4 regions of the Mesorhizobium sp. M0601 genome follow, and region 1 is predicted to be linked to each of the others. Evidence: predicted binding sites of a transcription regulator. Region 1 holds the regulator's gene; each other region holds the start of a gene.

Region 1 (4,531 bases):
GCCGGCACCATCATGGCGCTGCTGCGGGGTGCCTTCGCGCTGTTTCCCGATTTCTCATCCCGACGGCCGGTCAAGAAATATGCCGCGGCCGCCGCGCTTTTTTCGATTGCGGCCTACCTCGTCTTTTCCGGCATTGTCGTGGCGGCCGAACGCAGCTTCATCATGCTGGCGGTGATGCTTATCGCCGTGCTGTTCGACCGGGCCGCGCTCACCATGCGCAACCTGGCGATCTCGGCCATCGCGGTCATCCTGGTGTCGCCGCACGAGGTGGTCGGTCCGAGTTTCCAGATGTCCTTCGCCGCGACGGCGGCCCTTGTCGGCGCCTATGCAGGCTGGTCCGATTACCGCGCCGGCAGGGCCACCACGCCGCCGCCGCGGCAGTCGCCGCTACGCTTTGCCACTCGAAAGGTCCTGCTGGGCATGTGCGGTCTGGCGATGACCTCGATCATTGCAGGGAGCGCCACGGCGCTTTTCGCCATATGGCATTTCCAGCGCGTGGCGCCGCTCAGCCTGTTCGCCAATCTGGCCATCATGCCCATCGTGTCACTGGTCGTCATGCCCTTCGCCGTTCTCAGCGCGCTGGCGATGCCGTTCGGTGCGGATGGCCCTTTTCTCTATGTCATGGGCAAGGGGCTGACGGCGATGATCGCCCTGTCCGGGTGGATCTCGGAGCGCTCGCCGATCGATGCGGTCGGGCTGATTTCGCTGAGATCCGTCCTTCTGGTGACGATCGCCCTCGTCATTGCCAGCATGGCGACGACGTGGTTGCGGCTGGCGGCACTTCCTTTTGCGCTCGCCGGCTTGCTGACGACAACGCAGACACGCATACCCGACGTATTGGTCTCGGAGGACGCACGGCTGGTCGCGCTGCCGATCGGCAGCGGTGAACTCGCGGTCAACCGGGCACGCCCGAATGAGTTCACCATCGACAACTGGAAACGCGCGCTCACATCAGAGGCTATCGTCGCGCCGGAAACACCTGGAAAGAACGACCCGCAATTCGACATTGCCGATCCGGCCGACCTACCGCCGGGCATGCCGTTCATTTGCACGGACGGCCTCTGCCTTGCCAGGCATCCATCCGGCGCGATCATCGCGCAAGCCAAGGACCGCGATACTGCGCGGCCAGCCTGCGCCTTTGCCAGCTTGATCGTCATCGACGACGCCACCGCCCATAACCCCTGCTACTACGACCGGCTGGTCCTCGTCGTCACCAAACGGCAACTGGCGCGCGCGGGAAGTGCCGCCGTCTATTTCGATCCACAAGCGGCAACACGCGCCGAGATCCGCTTCGCCGTCGAAAAATCATACCGGCCCTGGCACGTGCAGCGGAAATTTTCACGCGCGGCACGGGGCCTGCCGCCATACCGCCGGGCCGACAACCCCAAAGCCGGCGCCAAGGGCGGAGCTCAGTAGCGGCGGATCAGTCCGACGAGCTTGCCCTGCACCTTGACCCTGTCTGGTCCGAAGATGCGCGTCTCGTAGGCCGGATTGGCGGCTTCCAGGGCGATCGAGGCGCCCTTGCGGCGGAACCGCTTCAGCGTCGCTTCCTCCTCGTCGACCAGTGCCACCACGATCTCACCGGGGCTCGCCGTATCGGCATTGCGGATGATCACCGTGTCGCCGTCGAAAATGCCGGCCTCGATCATCGAATCGCCTTTGACCTCAAGCGCATAATGCTCGCCGCCCATGATCATATCCGGCGGCACCGAAATCGAATGCGTCTGGTGCTGGATGGCGTCGATCGGCACACCGGCAGCGATGCGGCCCATCACCGGGATCGAAACGGCGGCGACGACATCGTCGTCATTTCCGGCTGCGGGCACGCGCGACGATGTCGGCTTGCCTTGCCGAGGGGCGCCTTGCCCAAGACTGCCCTGGATGACACTCGGCGAGAACTTGCGCGCCGCATTGAGGCCGGGGGCGATCGAGTCAGGCAGGCGTAGCACCTCCAGCGCACGGGCCCGGTTGGGCAAACGGCGAATGAAGCCGCGCTCCTCCAGCGCCGTAATCAGCCGGTGGATTCCGGATTTGGAAGCCAGGTCGAGCGCTTCCTTCATCTCGTCGAATGAAGGCGGGATACCGCTTTCCTTCAACCTTTCGTGGATGAACATAAGCAGTTCGTGTTGTTTGCGTGTCAGCATAGCGACCCCCAACAGAATCAGAAAAACAAACCCAGAACAAACACTATCTGTTCCAGTTGTGTTCCGCAACTGTTTAAAGTTTAATGAATGCGTTAAGGCTCGGGAAACAAACGACGTCCCCTACCGGCGTACCGCATTTTCACCGCCGCGAGCCTCATCGCCTTGATTCTGCTTTCGTTTGCGCCCTTCTGGCCTCCTAGAAGGCAGCACTGGCATCGGCCGTCGGTCGGCAAAAGGCACGGAATTGAACCCGTATCGACTGTGCGGTTTGGTCGATGCACCGTGAACGAAACGAACTCAAAACGCCAACCTCGGGTTAAGTCCCGGTTTCCACCGCCTGGTCAGGCTGCTTCTCGCCGGTGGAGCCTTGCTGCGCGCAACCAGGTAATGGAAGAACAGTCGATGCGTGTCCGGCGTTGCGTTGGATGTTGGGGGAGCAGACAAATCATGACAGGAATTCCCGATCTCGTGGCCATAAAGGCGATGGATGCCGCGGATCCGCTGCGCGCGATGCGCGACCGCTTTGTGTTGCCGCAAGGAGTGATCTATCTCGACGGCAATTCGCTAGGAGCTGCTTCACGTGCCGCTTTCGATGAACTGCACAAGGCCGCGACCGAAGAATGGTCGCATGATCTCATCCGCGCATGGAACACGGCCGGCTGGTTCAACATGCCGCTTGAACTTGGCGACCAGCTCGGGCGCCTGATCGGGGCCGCGGCCGGCCAGACAGTGGTCTGCGACACGACATCGGTCAATATCTACAAGCTGCTGCACGCCGCCATGGCCATGCGACCGGAGCGGCAGGTCATCGTCGCCGAGGGCGATAGTTTTCCGACGGACCTCTACATGGCCGAGGGTGTGGTTTCGACGCGAAAAGATACGCTGCTGCGCCTCTCGGGAGTCGACGCGCCGACCATCGAAGAGCTGATCGACGAACGCACCGCCGTGGTGCTGGTCAACCACGTCAACTATAAGTCGGGCGAACTGCGCGACATGCCGGCGCTGACGCGCAGGGCTCAGGAAGCCGGGGCGATGATCGTCTGGGATCTCTGCCACACCGCCGGCGCGATGCCAGTCGAGCTCGACAAGGCAAACGCCGATTTTGCCGTTGGCTGCACCTACAAATATCTGAATGGCGGCCCGGGCGCGCCTGCCTTCATCTATGCGGCTGAGCGGCATCTTTCCGACATCCAGCAGCCGCTCACCGGCTGGTGGGGCCATGCACGGCCCTTCGCCTTCGAGCCAGGCTATGCGGCCGGCACCGGCATCCGCCGGTTTCTGTGCGGCACGCAGCCGGTCCTGTCGATGCGCACGCTGAAGGGCGCGCTCGACATCTGGAACGATGTCGACATGACGGCGGTGCGCAAGAAGAGCATCGCGCTGGCGGATCTGTTCATCGAGCTTGTCGAGGCAAAGTGCGGCACTTACGGGCTCACGCTCGAAAGCACGCGCGATGGGGAAAAACGCGGCAGCCAGATTTCATTCATGCATGAGCATGGCTACCAGGTCATGCGCGCGCTGATCGAACGTGGCGTGATCGGCGATTTTCGCGCGCCATCGACCATGCGCTTCGGCTTCACCCCGCTCTATGTCGGCTATGCCGATGTCTGGCAGGCCGTCAAAGTGCTTGAGGACATCCTGCACACCGGTGCGTGGAAGGATGCGCGCTTCGCCATCAAAGCAGCTGTCACTTGAGATTGATGCGAGAGCTGGAATCGTGAGGCTGGCGACGACGCGCCGCGCGATGCTTACGGCTACGCTGCAGGGCCATATGCCAGGGAGGGCGCAGGGTGTTCGAACGTCACATTGCCGATTGGGACAACGCCTATGCCAACGGCGCCAACATAGCCGGCAGCGATCGCTGGCCGGCGGCCTGGATCGAGCCCGCGCGGGTTTTCCGCGACGTGCTTTCGACCGAGGGCAGGGCGCGGCTCGACATGGCCTATGGCGACAACCCACGCAACCGGCTCGATCTTTTCCTGCCGGCCATCAAGCCCAAGGGACTCGTAGTGTTCGTTCATGGCGGCTACTGGATGGAATTCGACAAGAATTTCTGGTCGCATCTTGCCGCTGGCCCTGTTGATCGCGGCTATGCGGTGGCGATGCCGTCCTACACGCTCTGTCCGCAGATACGCATTGGCGGCATCGTCAAGGAGGTCGGCGCGGCGATCGGCAAGGCGGCGGCGACGGTTGCAGGGCCGCTGATGCTGACCGGGCACTCGGCCGGCGGCCATCTTGTTAGCCGGATGGTTACGGCGACGACGCCGCTGGCGACCGAAGTGGTCCGGCGCGTTCGTCATGTGGTGTCGATCTCGGGGGTGCACGATTTGCGCCCGATCATGCGCACCGGCATGAACGAGACGCTGGCGATCGATGAGGCCGAGGCG
Region 2 (4,531 bases), on a different contig from region 1:
GAAAAGCTCGTTCGGCGATGACCGCGTCTTCATCGAAAAATTCATCGTCGATCCGCGCCATATCGAAATCCAGGTGCTCGCCGACGCGCATGGCAACACGCTCTATCTCGGCGAGCGCGAATGCTCGATCCAGCGCCGCAACCAGAAAGTCGTGGAGGAGGCGCCGTCGCCGTTCCTCGACGCCAAGACCCGCAAAGCCATGGGCGAGCAGTCGGTGGCGCTGGCCAAGGCCGTCGACTACCAGAGCGCCGGCACGGTCGAGTTCATCGTCGACAGCGACAAGAACTTCTATTTCCTGGAAATGAACACGCGGCTGCAGGTCGAGCATCCGGTGACGGAACTCGTCACCGGCATCGACCTGGTCGAGCAGATGATCCGCGTGGCGGCCGGCGAAAAGCTCGCCATCAAGCAGAGCGACGTCAAGCTGAACGGCTGGGCGGTGGAAAGCCGCCTCTATGCCGAAGATCCGTATCGCAACTTTCTGCCGTCGATCGGCAGGCTGACGAAATACCGGCCGCCGGAAGAGGGAAAATTCGGCGAAATCGTCATCCGCAACGATACCGGCGTTACCGAAGGCTCGGAAATCTCGATGTTCTACGACCCGATGGTCGCCAAGCTGTGCACCTGGGCGCCGACACGGCTGGCGGCAATCGACGCGATGTCGGAAGCGCTGGACAGTTTCGTCGTCGACGGCATCGAGCACAACATACCGTTCCTGGCGGCGCTGATGCAGCATCCGCGCTGGCGGGAAGGGCGGCTATCGACGGCGTTCATCGCCGAGGAATATCCCGACGGCTTCGCGCCCATTGTGCCGAACAGCGAAGAAAACGCGGTGCTGGCCGCGATCGCAACCGCGGTCGAACTGCTGCGCCGCGACCGGCTCGACCGGCTGGGCGGGCGGCTGGCGCCGCATTCGGGCGCCTTGAAACGCGATTGGGTGGTGAAGATCGGCCGGGATTATCTTTCGGTTGCCATCGTCGAAGGCATGATTTCCATTCCGATGGAGCTCGACCTCACAATCGACGGCGGCAAACCGCTGACGGTGGCATCCGACTGGCGGCCGGGCGATCTCATCTGGCGCGGCACGGTCGGCGGCCGCAAGGTCGCGGCGCAAGTCAGGCCGGTGCTGAACGGGTTCCGCATCGCCTGGAAAGGCATCTCGGTGACAGCCCGCGCCATGCTGCCGCGCACCGCCGAACTCGAAAGGCTGATGCCGGAAAAAGTGGCGCCGGATACCTCGAAGATGCTGCTATGCCCGATGCCCGGCCTCGTCGTGTCGATTGCCGTTGCCGAGGGGCAGGAAGTCAAGGCCGGCGAGACGCTGGCCGTGGTCGAGGCGATGAAGATGGAAAACGTCCTGCGCGCCGAGCGCGACCTCATCGTCTCGAAGCTCAACGCCAAGCCCGGCGACAGCCTTGCCGTCGATGCTGTGATCATGGAATTCGCGTGAGGTTGGACCCGCCCTCGACGCTCTGTCTGAAGTTGGCGGGACAGCGCGCCCCTCTGTCCTGCCGGACATCTCCCCCTAAAGTGTCCCTAAAGTGGGGAGATTGGCAGCTTCGGGGCCTAGCTCGCTCCTGCAACGTTGGAAATTGGCGAAAGCCGAGATGATGGCCAATCTCCCCCCTCATGGGGGAGATGTCCGGCAGGACAGAGGGGGGCGCGAAGGAACGCGACCTGCAATCCTCTGGATACGCCCTCGGGAGACGGACAACTCGAATTTTTCCCCGTCGCGCCGTATTTTGTTCTTGCTTTGTGCCGGCAGCTATGCTATTAATTTGGCTATGGTGCTAATTGGCTCCAACGACCCGCCCGCCGAGGCGGGTTTTGTTTGTAGCCTGAGGTTGGCGGGACAGCGCCCCTCTCTGTCCTGCCGGACATCTCCCCCACAAGGGGGGAAATTGGCAGCTTCGGCGGTTGCTCTAAACCTCCAAAGCTCTAATCACTAGCGCTGGACTCGTGCTACCCGGCGCTCGACAATACAACTTCATCGACTGAGTCCCTTCAGGCGGCGCGAAAAAACCATGGCGGATGAAAGACTTCCACGCGATCCCTTGCTGCGCGAGGCCTATGCAAAGGCGTCGCGGGCGGAGGCGGCGGCGCGTCGATTCATTCATCTGCGCGTGCATTCGGCCTATTCGCTGCTCGAAGGTGCCTTGCAGCTCGGCAAGATCGTCGGCCATGCGGTGCAGGACGAATGCCCGGCAATCGCCGTCACCGACACCAACAATCTGTTCGGCGCGCTGGAATTCGCCCAGAAGGCGGTAAAGGATGGCATCCAGCCGATCATCGGCTGCCAGATCGACCTCGCCTTTTCCGGCGAGGCGAGCGACAGCCAGCGCGACCGCAGGCGGCAAGGACCGGAGATGCGGCCGGTCGTCCTGATCGCCGCAACCGAGGCCGGCTACGGCAATCTGGTCAGGCTGGTCAGCCGCGTCTACCTCGAGACACCGCCCGGCGAAGCGGTGCATCTGACGAGCGAGATGCTGCAGGGCCACACCGACGGATTGATCTGCCTTACGGGCGGGCCGCGCGGTCCGATCGGCACTGCATTGAAACAGGATCGCCGCGAACTCGCCGAGACCCGGCTCTCGGCGCTCAAGAGCCTGTTCGGCGACCGGCTCTATGTCGAGCTTGAGCGCGTGTCCGGCTATGACCGCGCCATCGAGCAGTCGTCGGTCGATCTCGCCTACCGCCACGATCTGCCGCTGGTTGCCACCAACGAGGCGTTTTTCTTCTCTCGTGAAGACTATGAGGCGCATGACGCCCTGATCGCCATCGCCGAAGGTTCCGTGGTTGCGGCCGACAATCGCCGCCGCCTTTCGCCCGACCACTTCCTGAGAGGCCAGGCCGATATGGCGAGGCTGTTCGCCGACCTGCCGGAAGCAATCGACAACACCGTCGAGATCGCGCTGCGCTGCTCGTATTACCCGAAGACCCGCAATCCGATTCTGCCGCGCTTTGCCGGCCGCGATGTCGCCGACGCCGATGCTGCGGTCAAGGCGGAGGCGCAGGAGCTTGCCAGGCAGGCGCATGAAGGGCTGGAGGCGCGGCTGGCGGCGCACGGCCCGATGCCCGGCTATACCGTCGAGCAATATCGCGAAAGGCTGGATTTCGAGCTCGGCGTCATCGAGAAGATGAAATATCCGGGCTATTTCCTGATCGTTGCCGACTTCATCAAATGGGCCAAGGCACAAGGCATTCCGGTCGGCCCGGGCCGCGGTTCGGGCGCCGGCTCGCTGGTCGCCTATGCCACGACCATCACCGACATCGATCCACTGCGTTTTTCGCTGCTGTTCGAGCGCTTCCTCAATCCCGACCGCGTGTCTATGCCCGACTTCGACATCGACTTCTGCCAGGACCGGCGCGAGGAAGTCATCCGCTACGTCCAGCAGAAATACGGCCGCGACCAGGTTGGCCAGATCATCACCTTCGGCACGTTGCAGGCGCGCGCGGTGCTGCGCGACGTCGGCCGCGTGCTGCAGATGCCTTACGGGCAGGTCGACAAGCTGAGCAAGATGGTGCCGTCGAACCCGGCCAATCCGGTCAAGCTCGCCGACGCCATCGCCAACGAGCCGCGCTTTGCCGAAGAGGCGGAGCGTGAGCCGATCGTGCAGACGCTGCTCGATACGGCGCAGAAACTGGAAGGTCTTTATCGGCACGCCTCGACGCACGCCGCCGGCATCGTCATCGGCGACCGGCCGCTGTCGGAGCTGGTGCCGATGTACCGCGATCCGCGCTCGGACATGCCGGTCACGCAGTTCAACATGAAATATGTCGAGCAGGCCGGGCTGGTGAAATTCGACTTCCTTGGCCTGAAGACGCTGACGGTGCTGGACAGGGCCGTCAAGCTGATCCGCCGCCGCGGCATCGAGATCGATCTTGCCCACATTCCGCTCGACGACCCCGAAACCTACGCCATGCTGTCGCGCGGCGAAGTGGTCGGCGTGTTCCAGGTGGAAAGTGCCGGCATGCGCAAGGCGCTGATCGGCATGCGGCCCGACTGTATCGAGGACATTATCGCGCTGGTCGCGCTCTACCGGCCGGGGCCGATGGAGAACATACCGACCTACAACGCCAGAAAGCACGGCGAGGAGGAGATGGCGTCGATCCACCCGAAGATCGACCATCTCGTCAAGGAGACGCAAGGCGTCATCGTCTACCAGGAACAGGTGATGCAGATCGCGCAGGAGCTCTCCGGCTATTCGCTGGGCGAAGCCGATCTGCTGCGCCGCGCCATGGGCAAGAAGATCCGCGCCGAGATGGACAAGCAGCGCGAGCGCTTTGTTTCGGGCGCGGTCGAGCGCGGCGTCGGCAAGCCGCAAGCCGACTTCATCTTCGACCTGCTGGCAAAGTTTGCCGACTACGGTTTCAACAAATCGCATGCCGCCGCCTATGCCGTCGTCTCCTACCAGACCGCCTATCTGAAGGCGCATTACCCCGTCGAATTCCTGGCGGCATCGATGACGCTCGACATGGGCAATACGGACAAGCTCGCCGATTTCCGCCAGGATGCGCTGCGCCTCGGCAT
Region 3 (4,531 bases), on a different contig from region 1:
CAGATCAGCCAGGCCGGCACGATGCTGGTCCAGCAGGCCGAGACAGCCGCCGGCCCGCAGCTGACCAGTGAGGTACTTGCATCGGTACCCGACCTGAAAGGGCATCTCGGGCTCTGAAGGAACTTCTCTATTTCGGCAGCGTATAAGCCATCACATAGTCGCCCGGCTTGGTACCGACCGAGCCGTGGCCGCCGGCAACGATGACGACGAACTGGCGTCCGTCGGCTACCGTGTAGGTCATCGGTGTCGACTGCCCGCCCGCCGGCAGCCGCGCCTGCCAGAGCTGTTTGCCGGTCGTCAGGTCATAAGCGCGCACATAGTCATCGACCGCCGCACCGAGGAAGGCGACGCCGCCGGCAGTGATCATCGGCCCGCCAATGCCGGGCACGCCGACCTTGAACGGCAGCGGCAATGGCGTCATGTCGTAGACGGTGCCGTTGCGATGCTTGTAGACGATCTTTCCGGTCCGAAGGTCGGCACCCGCCACATAGCCCCAGGGCGGCGCCTGGCAGGGAATGCCGAGCGGCGACAGGAACGGCTTCAATATCACTGCGTAAGGCGCACCGTCATTGCGGTTCAGGCCTTGTTCGCTGCCCTTGGTGTCACCGGGCGGCGGCACGTCGGCGCGCGGCACCAGCTTGGAGATGAACGCCAGGTATGTCGGCATGCCGAACATCACCTGCCGGACCGGATCGACTGCCACGCCGCCCCAGTTGAAGGTGCCGAAATTGCCGGGATAGATCAGTGAGCCTTGCAGCGACGGCGGCGTGTAGCGGCCCTCATAGCGCAACTTCCGGAGCTCGATCCGGCAGGCCAGCTGGTCGAACATGGTAATGCCCCACATGTCGGCACCGGTCAGCGGTTTCGGACTGAAGCTGAGATCCGAGACCGGCTGCGTCGGCGAGGTATGGTCGCCCTCGATCGCGCCGCCCGGTGCCGGCACTTCCTTGACCGGAACGATCGGCTCGCCGCTGCGCCGGTCGAGCACATAGAGGTCGCCCTGCTTGGTCGGCCCGACCAGCGCCGGCACCACGCCACTTTCCGTGGTGATGTCGACCAGCGTCGGCTGCGCCGGCACGTCCATGTCCCAGAGATCGTGGTGCACGGTCTGCCGCACCCAGCGCAATTGTCCGCTGTTGAGATCGAGCGCGGTGATCGACGAGGAGAATTTCTCGTCATTGGCGCTGCGCCCGGCGCCGAGCTGGTCCGGCGTCTTGTTGCCGAGCGGCACATAAAGCAGGCCGAGCTTCTCGTCGGCGCTTGCCGTCGACCACATGTTGGGCGAGTTGTTGGTGTAGGTCTGGTCCGGCGGCAGCGGCGTCGTCTGGTCCGGATTGCCGGAATCCCAATTCCACAACAGCGCGCCGGTGTCGGCATCGTAGGCACGGATGACCCCGGACGGCTCCTGCGTCGAATAATTGTCGTTGACCGCGCCGCCGACGATGATCTTGTTGGCGACGATCAGCGGCGCCGAGGTCGAATAATAATAGCCCGGCTTCGGATATGGCATGTTGGCGAGCAGGTTCAGCGTGCCGCCTTCGGCGAAAGTCGGGCAGACCTGGCCATTCGCCGCATCGAGCGCGATCAGCCGGGCGTCGGATGTCGGCAGGTAGATGCGTGTGGCACAGGGCTGGCCGGCGGCGACCTTGGCATCGGCATAATAGGACACGCCGCGGCAGGTCTGGTGCTGGCGGTCCTTGTTGAGCTTGACCTGCGGATCGAAGCGCCATTTCTCCTTACCGCTCGCGGCATCGATGGCGATGGCGAAATTATGCGGCGTGCAGATGTAGAGCGTGTCGGCGATTTTTAGCGGCGTCACCTGATAGGTCGTCTCGGCGATGTCGCCGGGCCCTTTCACGTCGCCGGTGCGATAGGTCCAGGCCGGCTGCAGATTGGCAACGTTTTCGGCGGTGATCTGGTCGAGCGGCGAATAGCGCTGGCCATATTGCGTGCGACCGTAATAGTGCCATTCGCCAGCCGGCACGTTGCCGCCGAGATCGGCCGTCGGCGTCACCTTGTCGGTGTTGAGTTCACCCGCAATATCCTTTGGATCGGTCGTCATCGAATAGCCGGCGACGGCAAGCGAAGCCAGCACGGCGAGGATCAGCGGCGCGCGTCCGTCGGGACCGGTAAGCCCGCGCCGCGCCCATGGCGTCAACAGCCATAGCGCGACAAGCACGATGATGCCGCCGCGCGGGCCGAGCTCCCACCAGTCGAAGCCGATCTCCCAGACCGCCCAGGCGAGCGTGCCGAGCACGATCGCCGCGTAGAGCCACAGCGCCGTGGATCTGCGCCTGTAGAGCAGCCAGGCCGCGACAAGGAAAGCTAGACCGACGATGACGTAGTACCAGCTGCCGCCCAGCGTCACGAGCCAGATGCCGCCGCCGCCAATCGCCAGGCCGATGAGGAAAAGGATCAGGGAGGTGATGACCACAGCCAAGACGGTGCTCCTTCGACTGGTGCGCTCCGCGACGCGTCCATGGGCAACCCCGCATTGCGTTCCTGCCCCCACGCAACTTTCTCCGGCCCGCTTCCCCTGTCAAGCAAGCTCGGCGTTTTACGGTGCCGGCCCATCGCAAGCCCGGCGTTTTGGTTAGCAGACCCATTCAGATTGTGAGTCTACCGACTGGACAGAGAACAAAACGGAGACACTTCTGGCCTTTCGCTGCCGAATCACTACATTCGGGGGGAGATGTCCGGCTTTTCGGAAGACATGCCCTTTTTTGACGAACCGAACGCGCGGCCCGTGGCCCCGTCGGGCATTGCCGCGCGCGCCATGGCTGCCCGCAGCAACCAGAACAACGCGCCCGATTATCTCAACGGCCTCAACCCCGAGCAGCGGCTGGCGGTGGAAACCACCGAAGGCCCGGTGCTGGTGCTGGCCGGCGCCGGCACCGGCAAAACGCGCGTCCTGACCACCCGCATCGCCCACATCCTTGCCACCGGCAAGGCTTTCCCCTCGCAGATCCTCGCCGTCACCTTCACCAACAAGGCGGCGCGCGAGATGAAGCAGCGCATCGGCCTGTTGATCGGCGAAGGCAATGTCGAGGGCATGCCGTGGCTCGGCACCTTCCACTCGATTGGAGTGAAGCTGCTGCGCAGACATGCCGAGCTGGCCGGGCTCAAATCCGACTTCACCATTCTCGACACCGACGATGTCGTGCGCCTGATCAAGCAGCTTATCCAGGCCGAAGGGCTGGACGACAAGCGCTGGCCGGCCAAGCAGTTCGCCCAGATGATCGACGGCTGGAAGAACAAGGGCCTCGGTCCCGCCGACATCCCCGAGGGCGATGCCCGTGCCTTCGCCAACGGCAAGGGCCGCGAGCTCTATAAGGCCTATCAGGAGCGGCTGAAAACGCTGAACGCTTGCGACTTCGGCGATCTCCTATGCCACCCGATCCGCATCTTCCGCGCCAATCCGGACGTGCTGAAGGAATACCATAAGCGCTTCCGCTACATCCTCGTCGACGAATATCAGGACACCAACACCGCCCAGTACATGTGGCTGCGGCTGTTGGCACAACGGCCGCAATCCTCCCCCCTTGAGGGGGAGGTGCCCGCGAAGCGGGGGGAGGGGGTTGCCGCAGAAGGCACCGCTAGAGCGTCGAGCACTGCCGCCGGTAGGTCGAGCACTGCCGCACGGACCCCACCCGACCGGGCTTCGCCCGGCCACCCTCCCCTCGAGGGGGAGGGAAGCCCGCGCCTGTCCACCGTAAATATCTGCTGCGTCGGCGACGACGACCAGTCGATCTATGGCTGGCGCGGCGCCGAGGTCGACAACATCCTGCGCTTCGACAAGGATTTCCCCGGCGCCACCATCATCCGGCTGGAGCGCAACTATCGCTCGACCGCGCACATCCTCGGCACCGCCTCCCACCTCATCGCCCACAATGAGGGCCGTTTCGGCAAGACGCTGTTCACCGAAAAGATCGCCGAGGACGACGAGAAGGTGCATGTCCACGCCGCCTGGGATTCCGAGGAGGAGGCCCGCGCCGTCGGCGAGACCATCGAGGCCTATCAGCGCCAGAAGCACAATCTCAACGACATGGCGATCCTCGTCCGCGCGTCCTTCCAGATGCGCGAATTCGAGGACCGCTTCGTCACGCTCGGCCTCAACTACCGCGTCATCGGCGGCCCGCGCTTCTACGAGCGCCTCGAAATCCGCGATGCGCTGGCTTTCTTTCGCGTCGTCGCGCAAGGCGCCGACGACCTCGCCTTCGAGCGCATCGTCAACGTGCCGAAGCGCGGCCTTGGCGAGGCCACCATCCGCCAGATCCACGACACCGCACGGGCGCTGCGCATTCCGATGCTGGAGGCGGCGGCAAAACTCGCCGAAAGCGACGAGCTGAAGCCGAAGCCGCGCGCCGCACTGCGCGAGGTATCGGCCAATTTCGAACGCTGGCAAAAGGCTCTCGAAACCACGCCGCACACCGAGCTCGCCGAGACCATTCTGGAGGAGAGCGGCTACACCGACATGTGGAAGAACGACCGCTCGGTCGAAGCGCCCGGTCGGCTCGAGAACTTAAAAGAA
Region 4 (4,531 bases), on a different contig from region 1:
CCCAGCAGCTGCTTGGCCAATACCAGCGCAAGCGCAAGGAAGCCGAGCAGGAGGCGGCGGCCATCGTCGCCGCCGCCAAGCGTGAAGCCGACATGCTTGCCGCCGAGGCGCACAAGAAGACCGAGGACTATGTCGCCCGGCGCACCGCCTTGGCCGAGCAGAAGATCGGCCAGGCCGAACGCGAAGCGATCGGCGAAGTGCGTGCCAGCGCTGTCGACATCGCGGTCGAAGCCGCGCGGGCGCTGCTGGCCGGCAAGATCGACGCCAAGGCCGGCGCCGACCTGTTCAACGCCTCGCTGCAGGATTTGAAGTCGAAGCTGAATTAAGCGACTTCGACGAGAAATTCATCGAAAGTCGCCCGGGAAACCTGGCGGCTTTTTTGTTGGCGAAAGCGACTGAGCGCGTAATCTCCCCCCTCGAGGGGGAGATGTCGCCAAAGGCGACAGAGGGGGTCGGCACGTCCTGGCGCGACGCCCTATGGAACGAAAGAGAACGTTGGCGCTTCACGCGAGGCGACCCCCTCTGGCCTGCCGGCCATCTCCCCTCGAGGGAGGAGATCCGCGCCTAGCCGCCTTCGCAATGTCAATCCAAATCCGAAAAACCCTCTTCCTCCAGCACCTCGGTGCCGCCGAACCGGAACGGCGCGAAGGAGGCGCGGTGCAGCCGTGCCACTGGCCCGTGCAGATCGATCGCCGTGCGATGGCGCACAGTGGCGTAGCCCATATGCAGTTCGAAGCCGTAACGCGCATGATGGCTGCCGCAGCCGCACATCATGCGGTCGCGCATCACCTTGGCGACGATCGAGGCTGCGGCGATCGACTGCGAGCGCTGGTCGCCCTTGATCAGTGCTTTGCCCTCGCAGGGCAGCCCGGGCGGCACGTCGCGGCCGTCGGCCAGTGCCAGCTTCGGCCGGATTGACAGGGCGGCCACGGCACGGCGCATCGCCTCCAGGCTGGCCTTGAGGATGTTGGAGGCATCGATGCCTTCGGCGCTGACCGAGGCCATCGATACGGCGAGCGCGGAGCCGAGGATTTTCAGGAACAGCGCCTCACGCTGCAAATGCGTCAGCCGCTTGGAATCGTCGAGGCCGTCGGGGATGTTGGCGGGATCGAGCACCACCGCTGCCGCCACCACCGGCCCGGCGAGCGGGCCGCGGCCGGCCTCGTCCATCCCCGCCACCGGCCAAAGGCCTTCGGCCATCGCCCTCGTCTCGAACGAGAAGTCGGGTTTCTCGACGATTTCGAAGAGAAGCGGAGAATCGGAACGCGGGCGAGCCATGGTGCGGCGAGGTTCGCATCGGCTCCGATTCTCCGCAAGTCCCCTCCGGGTCGGGCGGGGCACCGGACCAGGAGGGGGCTACCGTCTGCAAGCCCGGGGACAGGACAGGCCGGACGGGATTTTTCGCCTGCTGCGGCCGCTTCAAGCGGCTGGCGCGAGACGCTTTGTCACAGCAGCATCAGCTGCTCGGTAGCCTTGGCGGCGGGGACGAACTGGTCGGTCCTGAGCGAGCGCCGCTCGGCGTTGAGGCCGAGCCGTTTGGCAGCTATCTCGAAACGCCGGCCGATCTGCCAGGCATAGGGACCGGAGCCTTTCATGCGCTTGCCCCATTCCGAATCGTAGTCCTTGCCGTCGCGCATCGAACGGATCAGCGACATGACGTGGCGATAGCGGTCGGGATAGTGGCGCAGCAGCCAGTCCTTGAAGATCGGCGCGACCTCCAGCGGCAGGCGCAGCAGCACATAGCCGGCCTCGCGCGCGCCCGCTGCCTGCGCCGAATCGAGGATGCGCTCCATCTCCGGGTCGGTCAGTCCGGGGATGATCGGCGCGACCATCACCGAGGCCGGAATGCCGGCATCCGAAAGCTGCCTGATCGCCTCCAGCCGCTTGGTCGGCGTCGACGCTCGCGGCTCCATCGTTCTGGCCAGCATCCTGTCCAATGTCGTCACCGACAATGCCACCTTGGCCAGCCCGCGTTCGGCCATGCGTGACAGAATGTCGATATCGCGGGTCACCAGCGCCGATTTGGTGACGATGCCGACCGGATGCCCGCGCGCCTCCAGCACTTCGAGGATCTCGCGCATGATCCGGTATTGCTTCTCGATCGGCTGATAAGGATCGGTATTGGTGCCGATGGCAATGGTGCGCGGCTGGTAATTATCCCTGGACAATTCCTTGTCGAGCAGCCGCGCCGCATCCGGCTTGGCAAACAGCTTCGATTCGAAATCCAGCCCCGGCGACAGGCCCATGAAGCTGTGCGTCGGCCGCGCGAAACAATAGACGCAGCCATGTTCGCAGCCGCGATAGGGATTGATCGAGCGGTCGAAGGAGATGTCGGGCGATTCGTTGCGCGTGATGATGGTGCGCGGCTTCTCGACCTGTACCTCGGTCCTGAACGGCGGCAGCTCCTCCAGCGAATTCCAGCCATCGTCAAACACGTGTCGGCTGACCGGCTCGAAACGGCCGGACGGATTGATGCCCGCCGACCTGCCGCGATTGCGGTCGGGACGAACGCGCATGCCGCTCTGCTCGATCATCGCATTCGCCATCTCGGCCCTGCCAGCGCCGAAGGCTGCAATATCGGCACGCACGATCTGTTCCATTTTGGCCCTTTCCCAGGGACTGTCCGCCCGCTGTCGAATCGCTCTGCTCATGAATGTATTCCTATCGCATTGATGAGAACAAAGCAAGAACTTTCTCGCGGCGCGCCGCAAAAACTGGCGCTGCCCACCGCTTTCCGCTATTCGGCTAAACATGCTCAGCGTCCTGATCGAAACCCTGAATGACGAGGAGGGCCTTGCCCGCACGCTCGCCTCGCTGATCGGCGGCGCGGTCGAAGGCGTGGTGCGCGACGTTCTCGTCTGCGACACCGGCTCGACCGATCAGACGCACCGCGTCGCCGAACATGCCGGCTGCCACTATGTCAGCGGCGGCATCGCCGCCGGCATCAGGCAGGCCAAGGGCGACTGGCTGCTCTTGCTGGAACCGGGCGCGCGGCTGGGAGAGGGCTGGATCGACGAGGTCGTCGCCCATACCGCCAGGCAAACCATGGCGGCGCGGTTCTCGCGGGCACGCGGCAGCCGCGCGCCGTTCCTGTCGCGCGTCTTTGCCGGAAATCGCGCTCTCGCCGAAGGCTTGGTGATCAGCAAGCGTCAGGCCGCGGCGCTGTCGAAGAACGCCCGCAGCGCCGAAGCGATCGCCCGCGGCCTGGCGACCAGGAGGCTCCACGCCGAGATCTGGGTCGCGCCGCGCAAGTGACGGCTTACCGTCCCGGTTATGGGAACTCCGCCCAAGCACATTTTCTGGCGGGTCGTCGTTTATTGTGCGTTGCACAAAATCTGGCCGGGGGTTACCATTCCCGGCGATATGGGCGAATAGGGTTTGGGGTGTGCCGGAGCGGCGACGACTAACGTCGATGCTGTTCCATCGACATTTTGAGGACCCCGATGACCCTTTCAAGCCCTGACAAGTCCGGCGCTGCAAGCCTCGAGGCGATCGCACGAAACGGCGGCACGCTGCGCCGCATCGCCGCCCGCATCCCGACCTATCTTTCCGACCTTCGCGAGAATCCGGCATGGCTGCCGATGTTCATGCTGGCCCGCACCATGCCGGCGCGGCGCCTGCACTGGCGCGGTGCAAAGCCCGTTCCGCCGGCGCGCAATGTCGGTGAAACGATGTTCGCCGGCGTTGACCGCGATGCCGTCGTCGGCGCGCTGCGCACCGAGGGGCTCTGTTCGGGCCTGATGCTGCCGGTCGCCATCCATGACGAGATCGCCCGCTTCGCCGAGCTCACGCCATGCTTCGGCAATTTCGACCGCCGGCTGGAATTCCTGCCCGAAAAACACGCCGATGCCGAAAAGCATTTCGGCCGCCCGCTGCTCAGCGGTCACTATTTCGAACGGGTCCTCGACTGCAACGCTGCGGTCGCCGTGCAGCGCGATCCGCTGCTTCTCGATATCGCAGCGCACTATCTCGGCAGCCAGGCCAAGCTGATCACGACCCGCGTCTGGTGGAGCTTTCCGACCGGTGGCGTCTCGGACGCCGACAAGAACATGGCCTCGCTCGGCAAATACCATTTCGACCTCGACGACTGGCGCATGCTGAAGTTCTTTTTCTACCTGGTGCCGGTCGACGCCGACACTGGGCCGCATGTCTATGTCCGCGGCTCCCACAACCGCCGCATCCTGAAGCATCAGCTGACGCTGCTGGTCGGCCATTCGGCGGAAGAGGTGCTGGGCGTCTACGGCGAGCAGAGCCCGGTCACGCTGACTGGGCCGGCCGGCCTCGGCTTTGTCGAGGATCCGTTCGGCTTCCATATGGGCACCGTGCCGACGCGCACGCCACGACTGATGATGGAAGTCGGCTTTGGCGTCTCGCCGCCGTCGCGCCGGCGTTTTCACGGCGAGCCGGTCATTCGCTAAACCGACGTCGCTTGGCTGATACCTCGGTTCTCAGCCGCGCCGCAAATGCTCGTCCAGCCGCGGCATGATCTCGACGAAGTTGCAGGGCATGTGCCGATAGTCGAGCTGCGGCT

Evidence for each region. The regulator LexA, encoded in region 1, represses DNA repair genes until DNA is damaged. The targets are predictions, from matches to a motif close to TGTTCNNNNTGTGTTCNG.
Region 2: dnaE (DNA polymerase III subunit alpha) is a predicted target of LexA. The motif match lies at 1,744-1,761, and genes of this name have one in related genera.
Region 3: NKI41_RS05180 (ATP-dependent helicase) is a predicted target of LexA. The motif match lies at 2,634-2,651, and genes of this name have one in related genera.
Region 4: NKI41_RS01885 (PA0069 family radical SAM protein) is a predicted target of LexA. The motif match lies at 2,675-2,692, and genes of this name have one in related genera.

The regions. Positions count from the first base shown of each region.
Region 1 covers NZ_JAMYQK010000039.1:36,966-41,496, reverse strand. The annotation lists gene NKI41_RS26520 (ComEC/Rec2 family competence protein) at 1-1,416, shown strand, start outside; gene lexA (transcriptional repressor LexA) at 1,410-2,144, opposite strand; gene kynU (kynureninase) at 2,592-3,839, shown strand; gene NKI41_RS26505 (hormone-sensitive lipase) at 3,935-4,531, shown strand, end outside.
Region 2 covers NZ_JAMYQK010000008.1:166,864-171,394, reverse strand. The annotation lists gene NKI41_RS11140 (acetyl-CoA carboxylase biotin carboxylase subunit) at 1-1,450, shown strand, start outside; gene dnaE (DNA polymerase III subunit alpha) at 2,025-4,531, shown strand, end outside.
Region 3 covers NZ_JAMYQK010000003.1:212,486-217,016, forward strand. The annotation lists gene NKI41_RS05170 (hypothetical protein) at 1-117, shown strand, start outside; gene NKI41_RS05175 (glucose/quinate/shikimate family membrane-bound PQQ-dependent dehydrogenase) at 128-2,440, opposite strand; gene NKI41_RS05180 (ATP-dependent helicase) at 2,693-4,531, shown strand, end outside.
Region 4 covers NZ_JAMYQK010000001.1:375,558-380,088, forward strand. The annotation lists gene NKI41_RS01875 (F0F1 ATP synthase subunit B) at 1-326, shown strand, start outside; gene rnhB (ribonuclease HII) at 583-1,278, opposite strand; gene NKI41_RS01885 (PA0069 family radical SAM protein) at 1,446-2,600, opposite strand; gene NKI41_RS01890 (glycosyltransferase) at 2,752-3,255, shown strand; gene NKI41_RS01895 (phytanoyl-CoA dioxygenase family protein) at 3,444-4,418, shown strand; gene moaB (molybdenum cofactor biosynthesis protein B) at 4,449-4,531, opposite strand, start outside.